3 regions of the Enterobacter cancerogenus genome follow, and region 3 is predicted to be linked to each of the others. Evidence: predicted binding sites of a transcription regulator. Region 3 holds the regulator's gene; each other region holds the start of a gene.
The links. Region 3 encodes PurR, which represses purine synthesis genes. Its sites were predicted from a motif close to CANGCAAACGTTTGCNTG; they were not measured.
Positions count from the first base shown of each region.

Region 1: I6L58_RS07710 (nucleoside-specific channel-forming protein Tsx) is a predicted target of PurR. The motif match lies at 3,053-3,070, and genes of this name have one in related genera.
Region 2: pyrC (dihydroorotase) is a predicted target of PurR. The motif match lies at 4,267-4,284, and genes of this name have one in related genera.

Region 1 covers NZ_CP077290.1:1,626,332-1,632,947, reverse strand. Annotated here, with positions in the region: gene secD (protein translocase subunit SecD) at 1-894, shown strand, start outside; gene secF (protein translocase subunit SecF) at 905-1,876, shown strand; gene I6L58_RS07710 (nucleoside-specific channel-forming protein Tsx) at 2,030-2,914, opposite strand; gene I6L58_RS07705 (SadB/YajI family lipoprotein) at 3,183-3,722, opposite strand; gene nrdR (transcriptional regulator NrdR) at 3,876-4,325, shown strand; gene ribD (bifunctional diaminohydroxyphosphoribosylaminopyrimidine deaminase/5-amino-6-(5-phosphoribosylamino)uracil reductase RibD) at 4,330-5,433, shown strand; gene ribH (6,7-dimethyl-8-ribityllumazine synthase) at 5,521-5,991, shown strand; gene nusB (transcription antitermination factor NusB) at 6,013-6,432, shown strand; gene thiL (thiamine-phosphate kinase) at 6,510-6,616, shown strand, end outside.
Region 2 covers NZ_CP077290.1:854,919-861,534, forward strand. Annotated here, with positions in the region: gene I6L58_RS04020 (Gfo/Idh/MocA family protein) at 1-850, opposite strand, end outside; gene I6L58_RS04025 (YceH family protein) at 853-1,497, opposite strand; gene rimJ (ribosomal protein S5-alanine N-acetyltransferase) at 1,507-2,091, opposite strand; gene mdtH (multidrug efflux MFS transporter MdtH) at 2,329-3,537, shown strand; gene I6L58_RS04040 (lipoprotein) at 3,662-4,222, shown strand; gene pyrC (dihydroorotase) at 4,347-5,393, shown strand; gene dinI (DNA damage-inducible protein I) at 5,468-5,713, shown strand; gene bssS (biofilm formation regulator BssS) at 5,988-6,242, shown strand; gene solA (N-methyl-L-tryptophan oxidase) at 6,359-6,616, shown strand, end outside.
Region 3 covers NZ_CP077290.1:624,652-631,267, forward strand. Annotated here, with positions in the region: gene I6L58_RS02880 (C40 family peptidase) at 1-522, shown strand, start outside; gene sodB (superoxide dismutase [Fe]) at 645-1,226, shown strand; gene I6L58_RS02890 (MFS transporter) at 1,263-2,429, opposite strand; gene cydH (cytochrome bd-I oxidase subunit CydH) at 2,595-2,684, opposite strand; gene purR (HTH-type transcriptional repressor PurR) at 2,982-4,007, shown strand; gene punR (DNA-binding transcriptional activator PunR) at 4,024-4,935, opposite strand; gene punC (purine nucleoside transporter PunC) at 5,050-6,249, shown strand; gene cfa (cyclopropane fatty acyl phospholipid synthase) at 6,548-6,616, shown strand, end outside.

The DNA.
Region 1 (6,616 bases), 1.0 Mb from region 3:
GTGATCCTGACCGGTGACCATATCACCGACTCCACTTCCAGCCAGGACGAATACAACCAGCCGCAGGTTAATATCTCGCTTGATAGCGCGGGTGGTAACATCATGTCTAACTTCACCAAGGACAACATCGGCAAACCGATGGCGACCCTGTTCGTGGAGTACAAAGACAGCGGTAAGAAAGACGCTAACGGTCGCTCTGTGCTGGTGAAAGAGGAAGAGGTGATTAACATCGCCAACATCCAGTCTCGTCTGGGTAACAGCTTCCGTATTACCGGTATCAACAACCCGAACGAAGCGCGTCAGCTCTCTCTGCTGCTGCGTGCCGGTGCGCTGATTGCGCCAATCCAGATTGTTGAAGAACGTACCATTGGTCCAACCCTGGGTATGCAGAACATCAAACAGGGTCTGGAAGCGTGTCTGGCCGGTCTGGTGGTCTCTATTCTCTTCATGATCTTCTTCTACAAGAAGTTTGGTCTGATTGCGACCTCCGCGCTGGTGGCAAACCTGGTGCTGATCATCGGTATCATGTCTCTGCTGCCGGGGGCAACGCTGACCATGCCGGGGATTGCGGGTATCGTCTTAACCCTTGCGGTGGCGGTCGATGCGAACGTACTGATAAACGAACGTATCAAAGAAGAGCTGAGCAACGGTCGCTCTGTGCAGCAGGCGATTGAAGAAGGCTATAAAGGGGCGTTTAGCTCCATCTTCGATGCGAACGTAACAACACTGATTAAGGTTCTTATCCTGTATGCAGTGGGGACTGGCGCTATCAAAGGCTTTGCAATTACGACCGGTATCGGTGTTGCAACGTCAATGTTTACCGCTATTGTCGGCACCCGTGCCATCGTGAACCTGCTGTATGGCGGCAAGCGCGTCAAAAAGCTGTCTATCTGAGGAGTGCGTTGTGGCACAGGAATATACTGTTGAACAATTGAACCACGGCCGTAAAGTCTGGGACTTTATGCGCTGGGACTACTGGGCCTTCGGGATTTCAGGTTTTCTCCTGATTCTCTCCATCGCCATTATGGGTGTGAAAGGCTTTAACTGGGGTCTCGATTTCACCGGTGGTACGGTGATTGAAATCACCCTGGAAAAACCGGTCGATATGGACCAGATGCGCGAATCGCTGCAGAAAGCGGGCTTCGAAGAGCCGCTGCTGCAGAACTTCGGCAGCAGTCGCGACATCATGGTGCGTATGCCGCCGGTGCACGATGCCAACGGCAGCCAGGAGCTGGGCAGCAAGGTCGTTCACGTCATTAACGAAACGACCAGCCAGAATGCGACGGTTAAGCGTATTGAGTTCGTCGGCCCAAGCGTGGGTGCGGACCTGGCGCAAACCGGTGCGATGGCGCTGATGGTGGCGCTGATCTCCATCCTGATTTACGTTGGTTTCCGCTTTGAGTGGCGACTGGCGGCAGGCGTGGTTATCGCCCTGGCGCACGACGTGGTGATCACCATGGGCGTACTGTCTCTGTTCCATATTGAGATTGACCTGACGATTGTGGCATCCCTGATGTCCGTTATCGGTTACTCACTGAACGACAGTATCGTGGTATCTGACCGTATCCGTGAAAACTTCCGTAAGATCCGTCGCGGTACGCCGTACGAAATCTTTAACGTGTCATTGACCCAGACGCTGCACCGTACCTTGATCACATCCGGTACCACCTTGATGGTTATCCTGATGCTGTATCTCTTCGGTGGCCCGGTACTGGAAGGCTTCTCGCTGACCATGCTGATTGGTGTCTCTATCGGTACGGCGTCGTCCATCTATGTGGCGTCCGCGCTGGCACTGAAACTCGGCATGAAGCGTGAGCATCTGCTCCAGCAGAAGGTCGAAAAAGAAGGGGCGGATCAGCCGTCAATTCTGCCGTAAGACAGCGTCTTTCGCATAAAAAAATCCCGGTCTGTTGACCGGGATTTTTTTGTCTTTGCGCCCTCTCCCGTGGGAGAGGGGAGGGCATCAGCCCGCACAATTTCGGATCCCAGGCCCGGTAAGCGCAGCGCCACCGGGCGAATCCCGCAGAGATTAGAAGTTGTAACCCACCACCAGGTAACCACCCCAGCCGGTAGAACGCACGCTGAAGTCGCCGTTGCCGAAGTTCAGGCTGGCGTCATCGTTCCACTGACCACCGTTGTGCCAGTAACGCGCCACAACAGAGTAGTGCCAGTGATCGTAGTTCAGCGCCAGAATGTGGCTGGAGGCGATGGAGTCGTTGGTGCGCGCTTTACGGCCATTCAGGTCGCGGAAGTCGTTATCGCCCAGGTCTGAACCCCAGTCAAAGTTGGTGAAGCCGATGTAGCTCAGGTTGCCGCCCCACAGCTGGGTCAGTGGCACAAAGTATTTCACTTTGAAACGGTAGCCGTCCCACTCGTTCTCGTTCGCTGCACCGTAGTTCTGCCACTGGTATTTCGCGTAGACGTTCATGGACAGGCTCATTGGCAGACCGGTTTCAATGTCCGTACCCAGACCCATGTACCAGGTGCTCTGACGACCGGAGGCGTTGCGGCCCATGTCGTAGATGTAGTTGTTTGCGAAGTACCACTCTTTAAACGGACCAAACGCCAGGCTGGTGCCGGTCAGCTTATCAATGGAGAAACGTGGTTCGATTTCCATGAACAGCGGAGAACCGTGGTTCCAGATACCTTTCGCGTCGGTGTTACCGCCGAAGAAGACCGGCGCATCCATATAACCGTAGAAATCAAACCAGTCTTTTTTAGCGAACGCTTCGTATTCCAGGTAGGTATCGTTGCGGATCTGCGGTCCAAAACGGGTGTGGTAGCTGCCCACCACGTTAACGCTCTGATGCCACCAGTCGGAAACATATTCTGGTTTGTTATTTTCCGCTGCGTTAACAGTGAAAGAGGAGGACAATGCCAGCGCTGCACCGGCTGCGAGTAATGTTTTTTTCATAATCATGCCACTGATTGAAATTCCCTTCCGGGAGTGAAAAATGCGCGAATTGCGTTTCTAAATATTTCGTGTTTCTGCGGAGCCTATTATAGGAATCCCTGCTCACAAAAATACGTGTTGTTTCACAGTTCTCTCACATACGTAATCGATTGCGTTCACGTTTGCGTACTTTAAACGGCGGGGATTGTATCGACAACCATTTATGTTGCCAATGTTTTCAGCGTGTAAATGTTAGCGGAGTAACAGCGTACTCCGCTAAAGGGGAGGATTATTGCGCGGCGGGCTGGATGTCGTGGATGCGAACAAAGCCTAACTGGTCCGGCGTGAGGCCGTTCAGCTGAACCGGGATATCAACATCGCTCGGCGCGAGCGTGCTGGCAGGGGCCGTGATCAGCTGATTTTTCACATTCACCTCCTGGAAACTTTCCGTGGTGCCCTGGATCTGGCCCCACTCTACGGTGCCGCTAAACGCCGGCAACGGATCGTTGGATTCGCCCTGAATACGCAGCGTGGCGCGCGTGCCTTCGGCGTTCGGTGCGAGGTTAACCAGCGACATTTTCAGCATGCCGATCTGGCTGTTCAGGCGCGCAGGGGTATTGGCACCGGGCAGAAGATACACACCGCTGGCGGATTTTGCATTCAGCGCGTTTTGCTGCGTGATTTTCACGGTTTCTTTATTCAGTTTGTCCATCGCCGTGTTAAGCGTATTCACGCTTTGTTTCATCTCGCGGACTTCAGTTTGCTGTGCGCATGCGCTAAGGGTGAACAGGCTTCCCACCAGGAGAATTCTTAGGTAACGTCTTGTCATTGCGTTTATTTCCCTTGAAATAACGGATGCGTGTAATGGTAGCCAGCATCCTGTCGTCAGGCATAGATCCTTAGTCTCAAAAAGCTCTTCCTTTGTTGTCGGGCCAGATCAGGGTAAAATGAAACTCAGTTAACCAGATAACAGGGATACCGTATGCATTGCCCATTCTGCTCCGCTGTGGATACCAAAGTCATCGACTCTCGCCTGGTGGGCGAAGGGTCCTCCGTACGCCGCCGTCGGCAGTGTCTGGTGTGCAACGAGCGTTTCACCACCTTTGAGGTGGCCGAACTGGTGATGCCGCGCGTGGTCAAAAGCAACGATGTCCGCGAGCCGTTCAATGAAGAGAAGCTGCGCAGCGGGATGCTAAAAGCGCTGGAAAAACGGCCCGTCAGTGCAGATGACGTCGAAATGGCGTTAAACCACATTAAATCGCATCTTCGTGGGTTAGGGGAGCGCGAGGTGCCAAGCAAAATGATTGGCAACCTGGTGATGGAGCAGCTTAAAAAGCTCGATAAAGTTGCCTATATCCGCTTTGCCTCGGTCTACCGCAGCTTCGAAGATATCAAAGAGTTTGGCGAAGAGATCGCCCGCTTACAGGATTAAACGCATGCAGGATGAGATTTACATGGCGCGAGCCATGAAGCTGGCGCAGCGCGGGCGTTTTACCACCCATCCTAATCCGAACGTCGGGTGCGTTATCGTGAAAGACGGCGAGATCGTCGGCGAAGGGTTCCACTACCGCGCGGGTGAGCCGCATGCCGAGGTCCACGCGCTGCGGATGGCCGGCGAAAAGGCGCGGGGGGCAACCGCCTACGTGACGCTGGAGCCGTGCAGCCACCACGGGCGCACGCCGCCGTGCTGTGAAGCGCTGATTGCGGCAGGTGTCTCGCGCGTTGTCGCGTCTATGCAGGATCCGAATCCGCAGGTGGCCGGGCGCGGGCTGTACCGCTTGCAGCAGGAAGGGATCGACGTTAGCCACGGCCTGATGATGCAGGATGCGGAAGCCCTCAACAAAGGCTTCCTGAAGCGTATGCGAACCGGGTTCCCCTATATTCAGCTTAAGCTGGGCGCGTCTCTGGACGGCCGCACGGCGATGGCCAACGGTGAAAGTCAGTGGATCACCTCGCCGCAGGCAAGGCGCGATGTGCAACGTCTGCGCGCGCAAAGCCATGCTATCCTCACCAGCAGTGAAACGGTGCTGGCCGACGATCCGGCGATGACCGTGCGCTGGGATGAACTGAACGCCGATACCCAGGCGCTCTACCCGCAGGAAAACCTGCGCCAGCCGCTGCGCATTGTGATTGATAGCCAGAACCGCGTTACGCCTGAGCACCGTATCGTGCACCAGCCCGGTGAAACGCTGTTTGCCCGCACCAAAGACGATTCGCGTCAATGGCCGGAAGGCGTGCGCAGCATTATGGTGCCGGAACACAACGGCCATCTTGATTTAGTGGTGCTGATGATGCTGCTGGGCAAGCAGCAGGTGAACAGCATCTGGGTTGAAGCAGGGCCGACGCTGGCCGGTGCGCTGTTGCAGGCGGGGCTGGTGGATGAGCTGATTGTCTACGTGGCCCCTGTGCTGTTGGGCAACGACGCGCGCGGCCTGTTTGTGCTGCCTGGCCTTGAAAAACTGGCCGATGCACCGCAACTCAAATTTAGCGAGATCCGTCCGGTAGGCCCGGATGTTTGCCTGCACTTAACGACAGCATAATTGCTCCCGAAATAGGGAAGCAGTATGCAAAGTATTATGATAAAATCCGCCCCCCTGCGGGGCCAAATGAACCCGTAAAGGAAGAGTATGAACATTATTGAAGCTGCTGTAGCTACCCCGGACGCTCGCGTCGCCATCACCATTGCGCGTTTCAACAACTTCATCAACGACAGCCTGCTGGAAGGTGCAATTGACGCCCTGAAACGTATCGGCCAGGTAAAAGATGACAACATTACCGTTGTTTGGGTTCCAGGTGCTTACGAACTGCCACTGGCAGCGGGCGCGCTGGCGAAAACCGGTAAATACGACGCGGTGATTGCCCTGGGTACAGTTATTCGTGGCGGCACTGCGCACTTCGAATACGTAGCGGGCGGTGCAAGCAATGGTCTGGCACACGTCGCCCAGGACGCTGAAATTCCTGTCGCGTTTGGCGTGCTGACCACCGAAAGTATTGAACAAGCCATCGAACGCGCTGGCACCAAGGCCGGTAACAAAGGTGCAGAAGCTGCACTGACCGCGCTTGAAATGATCAACGTATTGAAAGCCATTAAGGCCTGATTTTTTTGTAAGGGGAATTCCGTGAAACCTGCTGCTCGTCGCCGCGCCCGTGAATGTGCCGTTCAGGCACTTTACTCCTGGCAGTTGTCCCACAACGACATCGCCGATGTTGAGTACCAGTTCCTGTCAGAACAGGACGTGAAAGACGTCGATGTTCTGTACTTCCGTGAACTGCTGTCGGGAGTGGCGACTAATAGCGCGTATCTCGATGGCCTGATGAAGCCATACCTGTCCCGTCTTCTTGAAGAGCTGGGTCAGGTTGAAAAAGCAGTGTTGCGTATCGCGCTGTTCGAGCTGTCCAAACGTGATGATGTGCCGTACAAAGTGGCCATCAACGAAGCGATCGAACTGGCGAAAACCTTCGGCGCTGAAGACAGCCACAAGTTTGTTAACGGCGTGCTGGATAAAGCCGCACCTGCGATCCGTCCCCACAAAAAGTGATCCGCAAACCGGAGTCTTGCACTGCCTCACCGGCAGTGCGGCTCCGGTTTTTTCTTTTATTTGCTGAGGCATAACGTATGGCATGCGGCGAATTCTCCCTGATTGCCCGTTATTTCGACCGTGTCAGAACCTCTCGTCTTGATGTTGAAACTGGCATTGGCGATGACTGTGCACTTCTCAATAT
Region 2 (6,616 bases), 230 kb from region 3:
CCGGAACCGTCTGATTTTGCACGCAGGTAATGAAGTGGCGCGCGCAACCGGCAAACCCGCGCTGCTCCAGCGTACTTTGCCAGCCGGGAACAGGCAGCGTCACCACGCCGCTGCCCTTCTCTTCACGCCATTCGCGCATGTCGGTAATGTCATACAGCGCCCCATCGGCCACGGCCTGAATGGATTCGCGCTGACTGCCGGCGCGGCGATGCATGCTGGTCGTCACCTGCAGATGCTCCGCGGCGAAATGATGCTCGGCATAAAGCATGTGCCCCTGGTCGTTCGTCAGCAGGGTCCCGCTTTTCAGCTGCACGTTACCGTTCGTCAGCCACAGCGCGGTGTCCACCACATGAAGATAATCGTCCAGCAGGGTAAAACGCAGATCCTGAGGCCCAACGCTGTCGGTTCGGTGCTTGTCCATACGTAATGATGCGAGCGTGCCGGGCTGCGCTTTCAGTTGCTGATAGAGCGGTGCGAACCGGCGATTGAAACCGACCATCAGCGTCAGGTTTTTGCGTGCCGCCAGTTCAATCAGGCGTTCGGCATCCTGAAGGTTTTCGGCCAGCGGTTTATCGACACAGACGTGAACGCCGGCGTTGAGCAGCTCGCTGACCACCTGATAGTGGCTTGCTGTCGAGGTATGCACAAACACCGCATCGCACTCGCGAGCCAGATCCTGCAGAGAGCTCGCACAGGGCATTCGCCAGGTTTCGCAGATACGCTCGGCTTTCTCACGCGTGGGCGACCACGCTCCCTGCAGCGTCCAGTCCGCCGCCACGCTCAGTACCGGCAGCCAGGCCTTCTGGGCTATACCGCCAAGCCCTACTACCCCTACACGTAATTTTGCCACCGTTAATCCCCCAAATGTGCCAGCAGTGCATCCAGACGCTGTTTCAGCCCGGCAACCTCGTCTTCCAGCACCGCCACTCGCGCCGCCAGGCCGTTATCCGCCGCTGCCAGGTCAGGCTCTGCCGCTGCCGTATCCACCTCTCCGCTAAACAGGTGCATATAGCGGCTTTCACGCTTGCCCGGCTCACGCGGCAGGCGTACCACGTATGGCCCGTCTTCACGTGAGGCCAGCCCTTCGAGCGTCTGCTCAACCTCCTGCATATCGCGGAACTCATGCATCCGCGCTGCGCGCGTGCGCAGTTCCCCAGGCGTTTGCGCTCCGCGCAGCAACAGCGTGGTAATCACCGCCACTTCTGCCGCGCTCAGTTTCAAATCGCCAAATTCTGAGTTGCAAAAGCGCTGCTCATATTTGGTCACGCGGTTGCCGAAACCACTCACCGTTCGCAGGTAGTGGCGCTTGACCAGCGCATCCAGGCAATCCTGCACCTCATGTTCCCCGAGATTCATCACCGGTTCACGGTTGGTCTTCTGATTGCAGGCCATGGTCACGGCATTGACCGACAGCGGATACTGTTCCGGGGTGGTAACCTGTTTTTCCAGCAAGCATCCAATGACGCGCGCTTCGGCACCGTTCAACTGATATTTCATCTTTTCTCCTTAACGACCCGCCGTCCAGTCCTGAGCCGTGAGCGCCGTCAGGACGTGATCCTGCCACTCTCCGTCGATCAACAAATAGTCTTTGGCGTACCCTTCTTTTTCAAACCCTAACCGCGCCAGCAGGCTACCGCTGCGCTGATTGTGGGGCATGTAGTTCGCCATAATGCGATGGATATGCTGCGTGCGCTGCATATACCGGATTGCCGCCGTTAACGCTTCGTACATCAGTCCCTGCCCCTGCCATTTCTGGCCGATGGAGTAGCCGAGATAGCAGGCGTGAAACGACCCGCGCACCACGTTAGAGAAGTTGGCGATGCCGATAATCTCTTTTTCATCAGGATCCAGCAGCGCGAAATAAAATGCGCTCCCCTGCTTGTGAAATTCCGCGATCATACTGAGCCGCGCCTGCCAGCCGGAAGGGTAGCAATGGCTTTCATCCCGAACGGGTTCCCAGGGTTTTAAAAACTGGCGATTCTCGGCGTAATAATCCGCCAGACGCCAGGCATCACGCTCGTGCACCAGACGAACAACCAGCCTGTCCGTTGTCAGACGCACTTTTGGCACGTTACTGCGATAGCCAAACATCGATACCACTCCTTCCCGTCGCTTCTGCTCTACCTGTTAGCTTTACTATACCTGCGGCAGTGCCGTCTGTGAAAACAGTGACATACCATTTTCACCTCTTTTCACAACTTTCGATGAGAACTCTCTATCAAAGCACCTTTTTGATAAAAAAATATTGTCACGCCCGGGGGTGGGAAAACACGCGGCGACACCGCAGAATGTTAGCGTGCTCACCTTCTTATTTTCCCTGGAGGGAAAATGTCCCGCGTATCACAGGCCAGGAGCCTGGGTAAATATTTCCTGCTCGTCGATAACATGCTGGTCGTGCTCGGCTTTTTTGTCGTGTTTCCCCTGATATCGATCCGTTTTGTCGATCAAATGGGCTGGGCGGCATTAATGGTCGGTATTGCGTTGGGATTACGCCAGCTTGTTCAGCAAGGGTTAGGCGTGTTTGGCGGTGCTATCGCCGACCGCTTTGGCGCAAAACCGATGATCGTCACCGGCATGCTGCTACGCGCGGCAGGCTTTGCCACGATGGCCATCGCCCATGAGCCGTGGGTGCTGTGGTTCTCCTGCTTCCTGTCCGGCATTGGCGGCACGTTGTTCGACCCGCCGCGTACCGCGCTGGTGGTGAAGTTAATTCGTCCGCAGCACCGGGGGCGTTTCTTCTCCATTCTGATGATGCAGGACAGCGCCGGCGCGGTTGTGGGTGCGCTGCTGGGAAGTTGGTTGTTGCAGTATGACTTCCGTCTGGTCTGCGCGACCGGTGCCGTGCTCTTTATCCTGTGTGCGCTGTTTAACGGGCTGTATCTGCCCACGTGGAAACTGTCGACGGTGAAAGCGCCGGTGCGCGAAGGGCTTGGGCGCGTGCTGAGCGATAAGCGTTTTGTGACCTATGTATTAACCCTGACCGGTTACTACATGCTGGCGGTTCAGGTGATGCTGATGCTACCGATCATGGTGAATGACATCGCCGGTACGCCGACCGCGGTCAAATGGATGTACGCCATTGAAGCCTGCCTGTCGCTCACGCTGCTCTATCCGATTGCCCGCTGGAGTGAACGGCGCTTTCGTCTTGAGCACCGCCTGATGGCGGGTCTGCTGATCATGACGCTGAGCATGATGCCCATCGGTTTAGTGAGCTCGCTTCAGCAGCTGTTTACGCTTATCTGCACGTTCTACATCGGCTCTGTTATCGCCGAACCGGCCCGTGAAACCCTGAGCGCCTCGCTGGCGGATGCACGGGCACGCGGCAGCTATATGGGGTTCAGCCGTCTGGGCCTGGCGCTGGGTGGCGCGCTGGGCTATGCGGGCGGTGGCTGGCTGTTCGATGCGGGCAAAGCGATGAGCCAGCCGGAACTGCCCTGGGTCATGCTCGGCGTGGTGGGGTTGATCACCTTCATTGCCCTGTGGTGGCAGTTCAGCCAGAAGCGCAGCGCAAGCGGCATGCTCGAGCCTGGCGCGTAATACCTCACGTCGGCGGGAGGCCCCTCCCGCCGCGCTTATCAGTTTTTTCTGCTGGTTTCTGCCATTTCACACTGACATACTGACGCCACAGGACAGAAGCGCCGATTTTTCGTTGAGGAACACTATGAAGAAAATTGTTATTGCCGCTGCGTTGATTGTCAGTGGTCTGCTGGTAGGCTGCAATCAGCTTACCCAATACACCGTCAGTGAGCAGGAAATCAATCAGGCGCTGGAAAAACATAACAACTTCTCCAAAGACATTGGTGTGCCGGGCCTCGCCGATGCACACATCGTCCTCAGCAATCTCGTCAGCCAGATCGGACGTGAAGAGCCGAATAAAGTCACCCTTTCCGGGGACGCTAATCTGGACATGACCTCCCTCTTTGGTAATCAGAAAGCCAATATCAAACTCAAACTGAAGGCGCTGCCGGTCTTTAATAAAGAGAAAGGGGCGATTTTCCTCCAGGAGATGGAAGTGGTCGATGCGGTTGTCTCACCGGATAAGATGAAGCCGGTGCTGCAGACGCTCATGCCGTATCTGAATCAGTCGCTGCGCAACTACTTCAACCAGCAGCCGGCCTACGTTCTCAGCGAGGACAAGAGCAAGGGCGAGTCGCTTGCTAAAAAGTATGCCAAGGGCATTGAGGTAAAACCCGGCGAAATTATTATTCCTTTCACCGATTAACATCAGGGCGCTCAGGCGCCCTTTTTTTTACGGAAAAGTGTGCAAACGAAAACGTTTCCGCTTATGATTTGTGTCCGGCAAAAACAGCCCTCTTATGACTGATTCTTTTCAAGCCGGAGCTTCCATGACTGCACAATCCCAGGTTCTTAAAATCCGCCGCCCTGACGACTGGCATATCCATCTGCGTGATGGCGATATGCTCAAAACCGTCGTGCCGTATACCAGCGAAATTTATGGCCGCGCGATTGTCATGCCAAACCTGGTTCCGCCCGTTACCACCGTCGATGCAGCCATCGCCTATCGCCAGCGCATTCTGGATGCGGTCCCGGCAGGACATGATTTCACGCCATTAATGACCTGCTATCTTACGGATTCTCTCGATCCGAACGAAGTGGAGCGCGGGTTTAACGAAGGGGTGTTCACGGCCGCTAAACTTTACCCGGCGAATGCCACTACCAACTCCAGCCACGGCGTGACCAGCATTGATGCCATCATGCCGGTGCTGGAACGCATGCAGAAGCTGGGCATGCCGCTGCTGGTGCACGGTGAAGTGACCCATGCGGATATCGATATTTTCGACCGCGAAGCCCGGTTTATCGAGACGGTGATGGAGCCGCTGCGCCAGCGCCTGCCCGCGCTGAAAGTGGTGTTTGAGCATATCACCACCAAAGATGCGGCAGAGTATGTCCGTGACGGCAATGAGCTGATTGCCGCCACCATCACGCCTCAGCATCTGATGTTCAACCGCAACCACATGCTGGTCGGTGGCGTACGCCCTCATCTCTATTGCCTGCCGATCCTCAAGCGCAACATCCACCAGCAGGCGCTGCGTGAGCTGGTTGCCAGCGGGTTCTCCCGCGCATTCCTCGGCACCGACTCCGCGCCGCATGCCCGCCACCGTAAAGAGGCAAGCTGCGGCTGCGCAGGCTGTTTTAACGCCCCTACCGCCCTGGCGAGCTATGCCACCGTATTCGAAGAGATGAATGCCCTTGAGCATTTCGAGGCGTTCTGCTCCCTGAACGGCCCCCGTTTCTACGGCCTGCCGGTCAATGAGACCTTAATTGAGCTGGAACGCAAAGCGAGCCAGGTAGAAGAGGCGATCGCGCTTACGGATGACACGCTGATCCCGTTCCTCGCGGGTGAAACCGTGCAGTGGACCGTCAAACGCTAAAAAACCCCGCCCCCGTGTTGTCAAAACACTAATATACCTGTATAAATGCACAGTATATTACACAGGGGGCATTTATGCGTATTGAAGTCACCATTGCCAAAACTACCGTTCTGCCTGCCGGCGCGCTTGATGCACTGGCAGGCGAGCTATCCCGCCGTATTGACGAAAATTTTCCTGATAATGAGAATCCCGTAACGGTGCGTTATGCGACCGCGAACAACCTGTCGGTTATCGGTGGCGCTAAAGAAGATAAAGAGCGTATCAGTGAAATTTTGCAGGAAACCTGGGAAAGCGCTGACGACTGGTTTATCACCGATTAACACTTGCTCCCTCATTGTGTTTTTTTGCCGGGTCGCCCCGGCTTTTTTTCATCTCAATTATGTTTAGTTCAGATTATTTCAGCATCTTCTTAAAAAATCGTGAACAAGATGGCGTTTTATTGCTCGAACAATCCTAAAATGCAGAAAAATGTGTTGCTACCTATTTATTTTTCCCATAAGAACCCTTATCTATTGATATACTGAAGATGCTTTCAGAAAAACATGCATTGAACCTCAAAGCCGTTGTCTTCTAACACGCATTTAGGGGGTTATAATGGAAAAGAATAGTGAAGTCATCCAGACCCATCCGCTTGTCGGCTGGGATATCAGCACCGTAGACAGCTACGACGCGCTGATGCTGCGTTTGCACTACCAGACCCCAAGTCAACTCAACCGTGAAGAAGCGGAAGTTGGACAGACGCTGTGGCTTACAACAGACGTCGCCCGTCAGTTTATTTCTATTTTAGAGGCAGGTATTGCCAAAATAGAATCTGGCGACTACCAGGAAAATGAGTATAAACGACATTAATTTTATGCCCACTTTTCACTCAACAGGCACCCTCGGGGTGCCTTATTTATTTCTCCCTTGTATAACCTGCCGATGTTAATTACTCTGCTAACAAAGCGTTAGTTAACGGGATGACCATGAAATACGACCTGATCATTATTGGTAGCGGCTCCGTTGGATCGGCCGCAGGTTATTACGCCACGCAGGCAGGCCTGAAGGTGCTGATGATTGATGCCCACCTTCCCCCGCATTCAGAAGGTAGCCATCATGGCGATACCCGCCTTATCCGTCATGCCTACGGCGAAGGCGAGCGCTATGTGCCGCTGGTTCTGCGTGCCCAGACGCTGTGGGACGAACTGGCGAAGCAGACGGAAGAGCGCATTTTTGAGCGCACC
Region 3 (6,616 bases):
CGTAAAACTACCCAAACAGCTGCCAGGCTCGTGAGCGAAAAATGCACGGTGCGCAAGGGGCATAAATCGACGTGCATCAAAGCCACCAAACTCGCGGAAGTGCATAAGGTGCGCATGCAAAAAGCGCAAAAGACGGCGATGAATAAACTGATGGGGCAAATTGGTAAACCCTATCACTGGGGAGGTTCCTCTCCGCGTACCGGTTTCGACTGCAGCGGCCTGGTCTATTACGCGTATAAGGATCTGGTGAAGTTTCGTATTCCCCGCACCGCGAATGAAATGTACCACCTGCGCGATGCGGCTCCGGTAAACCGTGGCGAACTCCAGAACGGCGACCTGGTGTTCTTCCGCACCCAGGGCCGCGGCACGGCTGATCACGTTGGCGTGTACGTCGGCAATGGAAAATTCATTCAGTCTCCGCGTAGCGGCCAGGATATTCAGATAACCTCTCTCAGTGAAGACTACTGGGTACGCCACTACGTTGGCGCGCGCCGGGTCATGACGCCGAAAACCGTCCGCTAACCCCTGCCCTGCTACCGTCGTAGCAGGGTAAGCTCCTCTTTTGCATACCCTTTTAATCTGCTACTCTATCCTTGTTGTCTGTAGGGTTATTGGCAACGTATAAAACAATAAGGAGAGAAGCAATGTCGTTCGAATTACCTGCACTACCGTATGCAAAAGACGCCCTGGCACCGCACATTTCTGCGGAAACCCTGGAGTACCATTACGGCAAACACCACCAGACCTACGTCACCAACCTCAACAACCTGATCAAAGGCACCGAGTTTGAAGGCAAAACGCTGGAAGAGATCGTGCGTAGCTCAGAGGGTGGCGTGTTCAACAATGCCGCTCAGGTGTGGAACCACACCTTCTACTGGCACTGCCTGGCACCAAATGCGGGCGGAGAACCTGTTGGTGAACTGGCCGAGGCGATCAACGCGGCGTTTGGCAGCTTCGCGGACTTTAAAGCGAAATTTACCGACGCTGCGGTGAAAAACTTTGGTTCCGGCTGGACATGGCTGGTGAAAGAGGCCAACGGCAAGCTGGCTATCGTGTCGACGTCTAACGCTGGTACACCGCTGACCACCAGCGCCACGCCGCTGATGACGGTGGACGTGTGGGAACACGCCTACTACATCGACTACCGTAACGCGCGCCCTAACTATCTGGAGCACTTCTGGGCGCTGGTTAACTGGGAATTCGTGGCGAAGAACTTCGCCGGGTAAGAGACACGCAGAAGGGTTCGCCCTTCTGCGTTTTTTCTATTTTGCAGCGCAGGCCGCTTCAGGCTGTTTTCGCCCGGACATCAGTACAAGCAGCAGGCCAAGCCCGGCCACAATTGCCCCCATCACGGGGACAAAGCCGTAACCCAGACCACCCGAGATCACCGCACCGCCCGCCGCAGCGCCCAGCGCATTCCCCAGGTTGAATGCCCCGATATTGACGGAAGATGAGAGCCCCGGCGCCTCATGAGCAACACGCATCACGCGCATTTGCAGTGGCGGTACCACGGCAAAGGTCGCCGCCCCCCAGACCACCATCGCAATCGCCGCCCCCACTTCAGTGCGCGCCAGCCACGGGATGGCCACCATAATCACAATCAGCAGGGTTAAAAAGCCTTTCAGCGTGCCGGTAACGGAACGGTCTGCCAGCTTCCCGCCAAGGTAATTGCCAATCGAGAAGCCCACGCCAATCAGCACCAGCATCGCGGTAATAAAGATCGGCGTAGCGTGAGTGATCTCATGCAGCACCGGTGAAATATAGGTATAGAGGGTAAACATCGCCCCGGCGCCCAGCACGGTGGTCAATAGCGCGGAAAGAACCTGAGGGCGCACCAGCACCGACAGCTCTTTGCGTACATCAGGGCGTTCTCCGGCGCTGCCCTTCGGCAGGGAGAAGAACAGTGCGGCCATCGCCACAACCCCAAGTGCGGCGGTGGCGAGGAACGACATGCGCCAGCCGATGACTTCACCGAGCCAGGTCGCCGCCGGTACGCCGCCAATATTGGCGATCGTCAGGCCCATAAACATGGTGGCGACCGCGCTGGCCTGCTTGTGTTTGGGAACCACGCTGGCGGCAACGACTGATCCCAGCCCGAAGAAAGCACCGTGGTTGAGGCTGGTCAGAATACGCGACAGCATCAGGGTGGTGTAGTCAGGCGAAATTGCGGAGAGCACATTGCCAAGCGTGAAGATCGCCATCAGGAAAATCAGCGCATTGCGACGCGCGCGGTGCGAGAGCAGCAGCGTCATCAGGGGTGCCCCCACCATCACGCCGATCGCATAGGCGCTGATCAGCATACCAGCCGCCGGTATTGAGACGTCTACGCCCCGCGCGATAACGGGCAGCAAGCCCATCGGGGAGAATTCAGTGGTGCCAATCCCAAAAGCGCCAATCGCCAGGGCCAGCAAGGGGAAATTGATTTTCATGCGTTAACTCCGGATGCCGTGTCGCGTCGTGACACAGAACAATGAAGCCAAAAGCATGACATCAATCACAAAAAATGAGAAGTTTACATTTTGGCAAAAGATTTTTGCCAGAGGGGTAACAATCAGGCGAGGATGTGGAGGGAGACGCCTCTCCCTCCGCGTGAATCAGTGCAGCGCAGCCGTTAAACCACCGGCCACAATCAATGCCAGCACAATAACGGTGGTAACCAGCGAAAACTTCAGATCGGAACTCATCAATTTTTCTCCTTTTAATCACCCCACGAAAAGTGAGCTTGCTCATTTTTACACAGTTCAGGTCAAAAATCTTCCTGGTTTTAACCTGATATCCACTTTTGCTCTTCCCCTTTTCATCAAGATAGGACAAAATTCCACGCTAAATTTATTAGCGTACCGGCCATTGACCCCCTCCTGACGTCCTGTGTCGTTTTCCCGGCGTGTCGCAATTCAAGATTGCGTAATAAGGGTGAGAGAAGGCAAACGTTTACCTTCATGATTATCAGGAGCTTAGGATATGGTCTGGAGTGACATTTAATGGCAACAATAAAAGACGTAGCAAAACGCGCAAACGTTTCCACTACAACCGTATCACATGTTATTAACAAAACTCGCTTTGTTGCTGAAGAGACGCGCAATGCCGTCTGGGCGGCGATCAAAGAGCTGCACTACTCCCCGAGTGCGGTAGCGCGTAGCCTCAAAGTGAATCACACCAAATCGATCGGTTTGCTGGCGACCAGTAGCGAAGCGGCCTATTTCGCAGAAATTATCGAAGCGGTCGAAAAAAACTGCTTTCAGAAAGGCTATACCCTGATTCTGGGCAACGCCTGGAACAACATTGAAAAACAGCGTGCCTATCTTTCAATGATGGCGCAAAAGCGCGTCGACGGCCTGCTGGTGATGTGTTCAGAATACCCGGAATCGGTGCTTTCCATGCTGGAAGAGTACCGTCACATCCCGATGGTGGTGATGGACTGGGGCGAAGCGCGCGCCGATTTCACCGACTCCGTGATTGATAACGCTTTTGAAGGCGGCTATATGGCGGGTCGTTATCTGGTAGAACGCGGGCATCGCGAGATTGGAGTTATTCCCGGCCCGCTTGAGCGCAACACCGGCGCAGGGCGTCTGGCTGGCTTTATGAAAGCGATGGAAGAAGCACTGATCACCGTGCCGGAAAACTGGATTGTGCAGGGCGACTTCGAGCCAGAATCGGGCTATCGCGCCATGCAGCAGATCGTCTCCCAGCAGCCTCGCCCGACCGCCGTCTTCTGCGGGGGCGATATTATGGCAATGGGTGCGCTCTGTGCGGCGGATGAACTGGGTCTGCGCGTGCCGCAGGACATTTCCGTGATCGGGTATGACAACGTGCGTAACGCCCGTTTCTTCACCCCGGCGCTGACCACCATCCACCAGCCGAAAGATTCGCTGGGCGAAACCGCTTTCAACATGCTGATGGACAGGATCGTTAACAAGCGTGAAGAATCGCAGTCTATTGAAGTCCACCCGCGTCTTGTTGAGCGCCGTTCCGTTGCGGATGGCCCTTTCCGCGACTACCGTCGCTAATGGTTAACGGGGCCAGCTACGCTGGCGCCCGTAGCCACTCCCGGTTCAGCGTTTCGCTGTCTCCCAGATAATCCAGCAGCCAGGCCATGGCAGGCGATACGTCGTTCTGCTGCCAGGTGAGGCAACAGGCTGCATCCGGGAACGGGTTTTCCAGCTGCAGGGCAACCCATTCTCCGCTGTCGATCCTCGGACGTGCAAAGTGGACGGGCACCATCGCCACGCACAGGCCCGCCGTCAGGCAGGTGGCAGACGACTCCCAGTCAGGTGCCACCACGCGCCGCTGGTTGTCCAGCAGCCAGGTGATGCGTTTGGGCAACGAACGCGAGGTATCTTCCAGCACCAGCGACGGCCAGTTGCGCAGCGTGTCGTCACTCAGCGGCCCTTCCAGCGCGGCCAGAGGATGATGGCGGGCGACCACGCAGGTCCAGCTCAGCATGCCCATATCCCGAAAAGCGTAACGTCCCCCAACGGGAATAGCCTGCGTCGCGCCGATAGCCATCTCAACCCTGCCGTCCGCCAGCGCATCCCAGACGCCGTTGAACACCTCCTGCGATACCCGCAACTCAACGTCCGAGAAATGGCGATAGAAATCCACGATCATCTGCCGTGTGCGTTCGGGCTTCACAATGTTGTCTACCGCAATGGAGAGATGGCCCCGCCAGCCATTGGCGATCTGTTGGCACTGCTCGCGGGTGATCTGCATTTTTTTGATGACAGAACGTCCCTCCTTGAGAAACCACGCCCCAGCAGGCGTTAACACCACGTCGCGGTGCCGACGCTCAAACAGCGGCACCGCCAGCCACTCCTCCAACTGGCGCACGGTATAACTGACTGCAGAGGGAACCCGATGCAGTTCCTGCGCGGCGCCGGTAAAACTGCCGTTACGCGCCACGGCGTCTACCACTTCAAGAGAATAATCAGACCACATTTTCTGCCTGCAAAAAATTTGAATGCACTTACCAAATATTAGCGTTTCACAAGCCGCTTTGCACTCCCTACACTCTGCGCCAATTAACACCTGCCTCCTCAGGAGAAAAAAACAATGCAACCCAGGAACGGATTTTTAGTCTGGCTCGGCGGCTTAAGCGTGCTTGGCTTTCTGGCAACCGATATGTACCTCCCTGCTTTCGCCGCGATGCAGGAAGATTTGCAGACGCCTGCCGCCGCCATCAGCGCCAGCCTGAGCTTATTCCTTGCGGGCTTCGCCATCGCACAGCTGATGTGGGGGCCGCTCTCTGACCGCTTTGGCCGCAAGCCGGTGCTGTTACTCGGCCTTGCGATTTTTGCCGTAGGCTGTCTGGGGATGCTGTGGGTACGTGATGCCACCTGGCTGCTGGTGCTGCGCTTTATTCAGGCGGTGGGCGTATGCGCGGCAGCGGTCACCTGGCAGGCGCTGGTGACCGACTACTACCCGGCCTCACGCACAAACCGGATCTTCGCTACCATCATGCCGCTGGTCGGCCTGTCGCCGGCCCTTGCTCCGCTACTGGGCAGCTGGATCCTCGCCCATTTCGACTGGCAGGCGATTTTCGCCACGCTGTTTGCCATTACGCTGGTGCTGATGCTGCCCGCCTTTGCGCTTAAGCCGGCCCATAAAAAAGCCACGCACGCCGATGCGAAGCCCATCACCTTTATCTCCCTGCTGCGCACCAAAGCGTATCGCGGTAACGTCCTGATTTACGCCGCATGCTCTGCGAGCTTCTTCGCCTGGCTCACCGGCTCACCTTTTATCCTCCACGATATGGGCTATAGCCCGGCGGCCATCGGTCTGAGCTACGTTCCGCAAACTATCGCCTTCCTGGTGGGCGGCTACGGCTGTCGTGCGGCCCTGCAGAAATGGGACGGACAACAGATGCTGCCCTGGCTGCTGGCGCTCTACACCCTGAGCGTGGTAGGCACCTGGGCTGTCGGTTTCATTCCGGGCGTGGGGCTTGCAGAAATTTTGATTCCTTTCTGCGTGATGGCCGTCGCCAACGGCGCAATCTATCCAATCGTGGTGGCGCAGGCGTTGCGTCCGTTCCCACAGGCCACCGGCCGCGCGGCGGCGCTGCAAAATACCCTGCAGCTGGGGTTATGTTTCCTCGCAAGCCTCGTGGTTTCCGCGCTGATCGTTACCCCGCTGCTCACCACCACCAGCGTGATGCTGTTTACCGCTGTGCTGGCCGTCATCGGATATCGCATACAGTCTTCTGCCTACCGTGAGCAGGCCAGCCGCGCGCAGGCAGACGCCTCCCAGGCATAATCGCATGGGAAATTATGTTGCATATCAGTGATTAGGTTGCTAAGAATTTTCTATTGAATCACCAAATTTTGAGGCCTATACTAAATTTGGTTCGATAAATACGATAAATATTAAGTGTTAACGGGAGCCGGAGTGCTCCCGTTTTACCATGGAAGGCATTTCGGCAAGGGTTATCTCCCTTCCTCTGTTCTACGTCGGATACTAGCCTCGCGGGCATTTACCGTGAGATTTCTCACAAACCATAAAAAGCGTCTACGCTGTTTGAAGGTTCTGATCACAGCAAGGTGATGGAGAAGCTATGAGTTCATCGTGTATAGAAGAAGTCAGCGTTCCGGACGACAACTGGTCCCGGATCGCCAGTGAACTG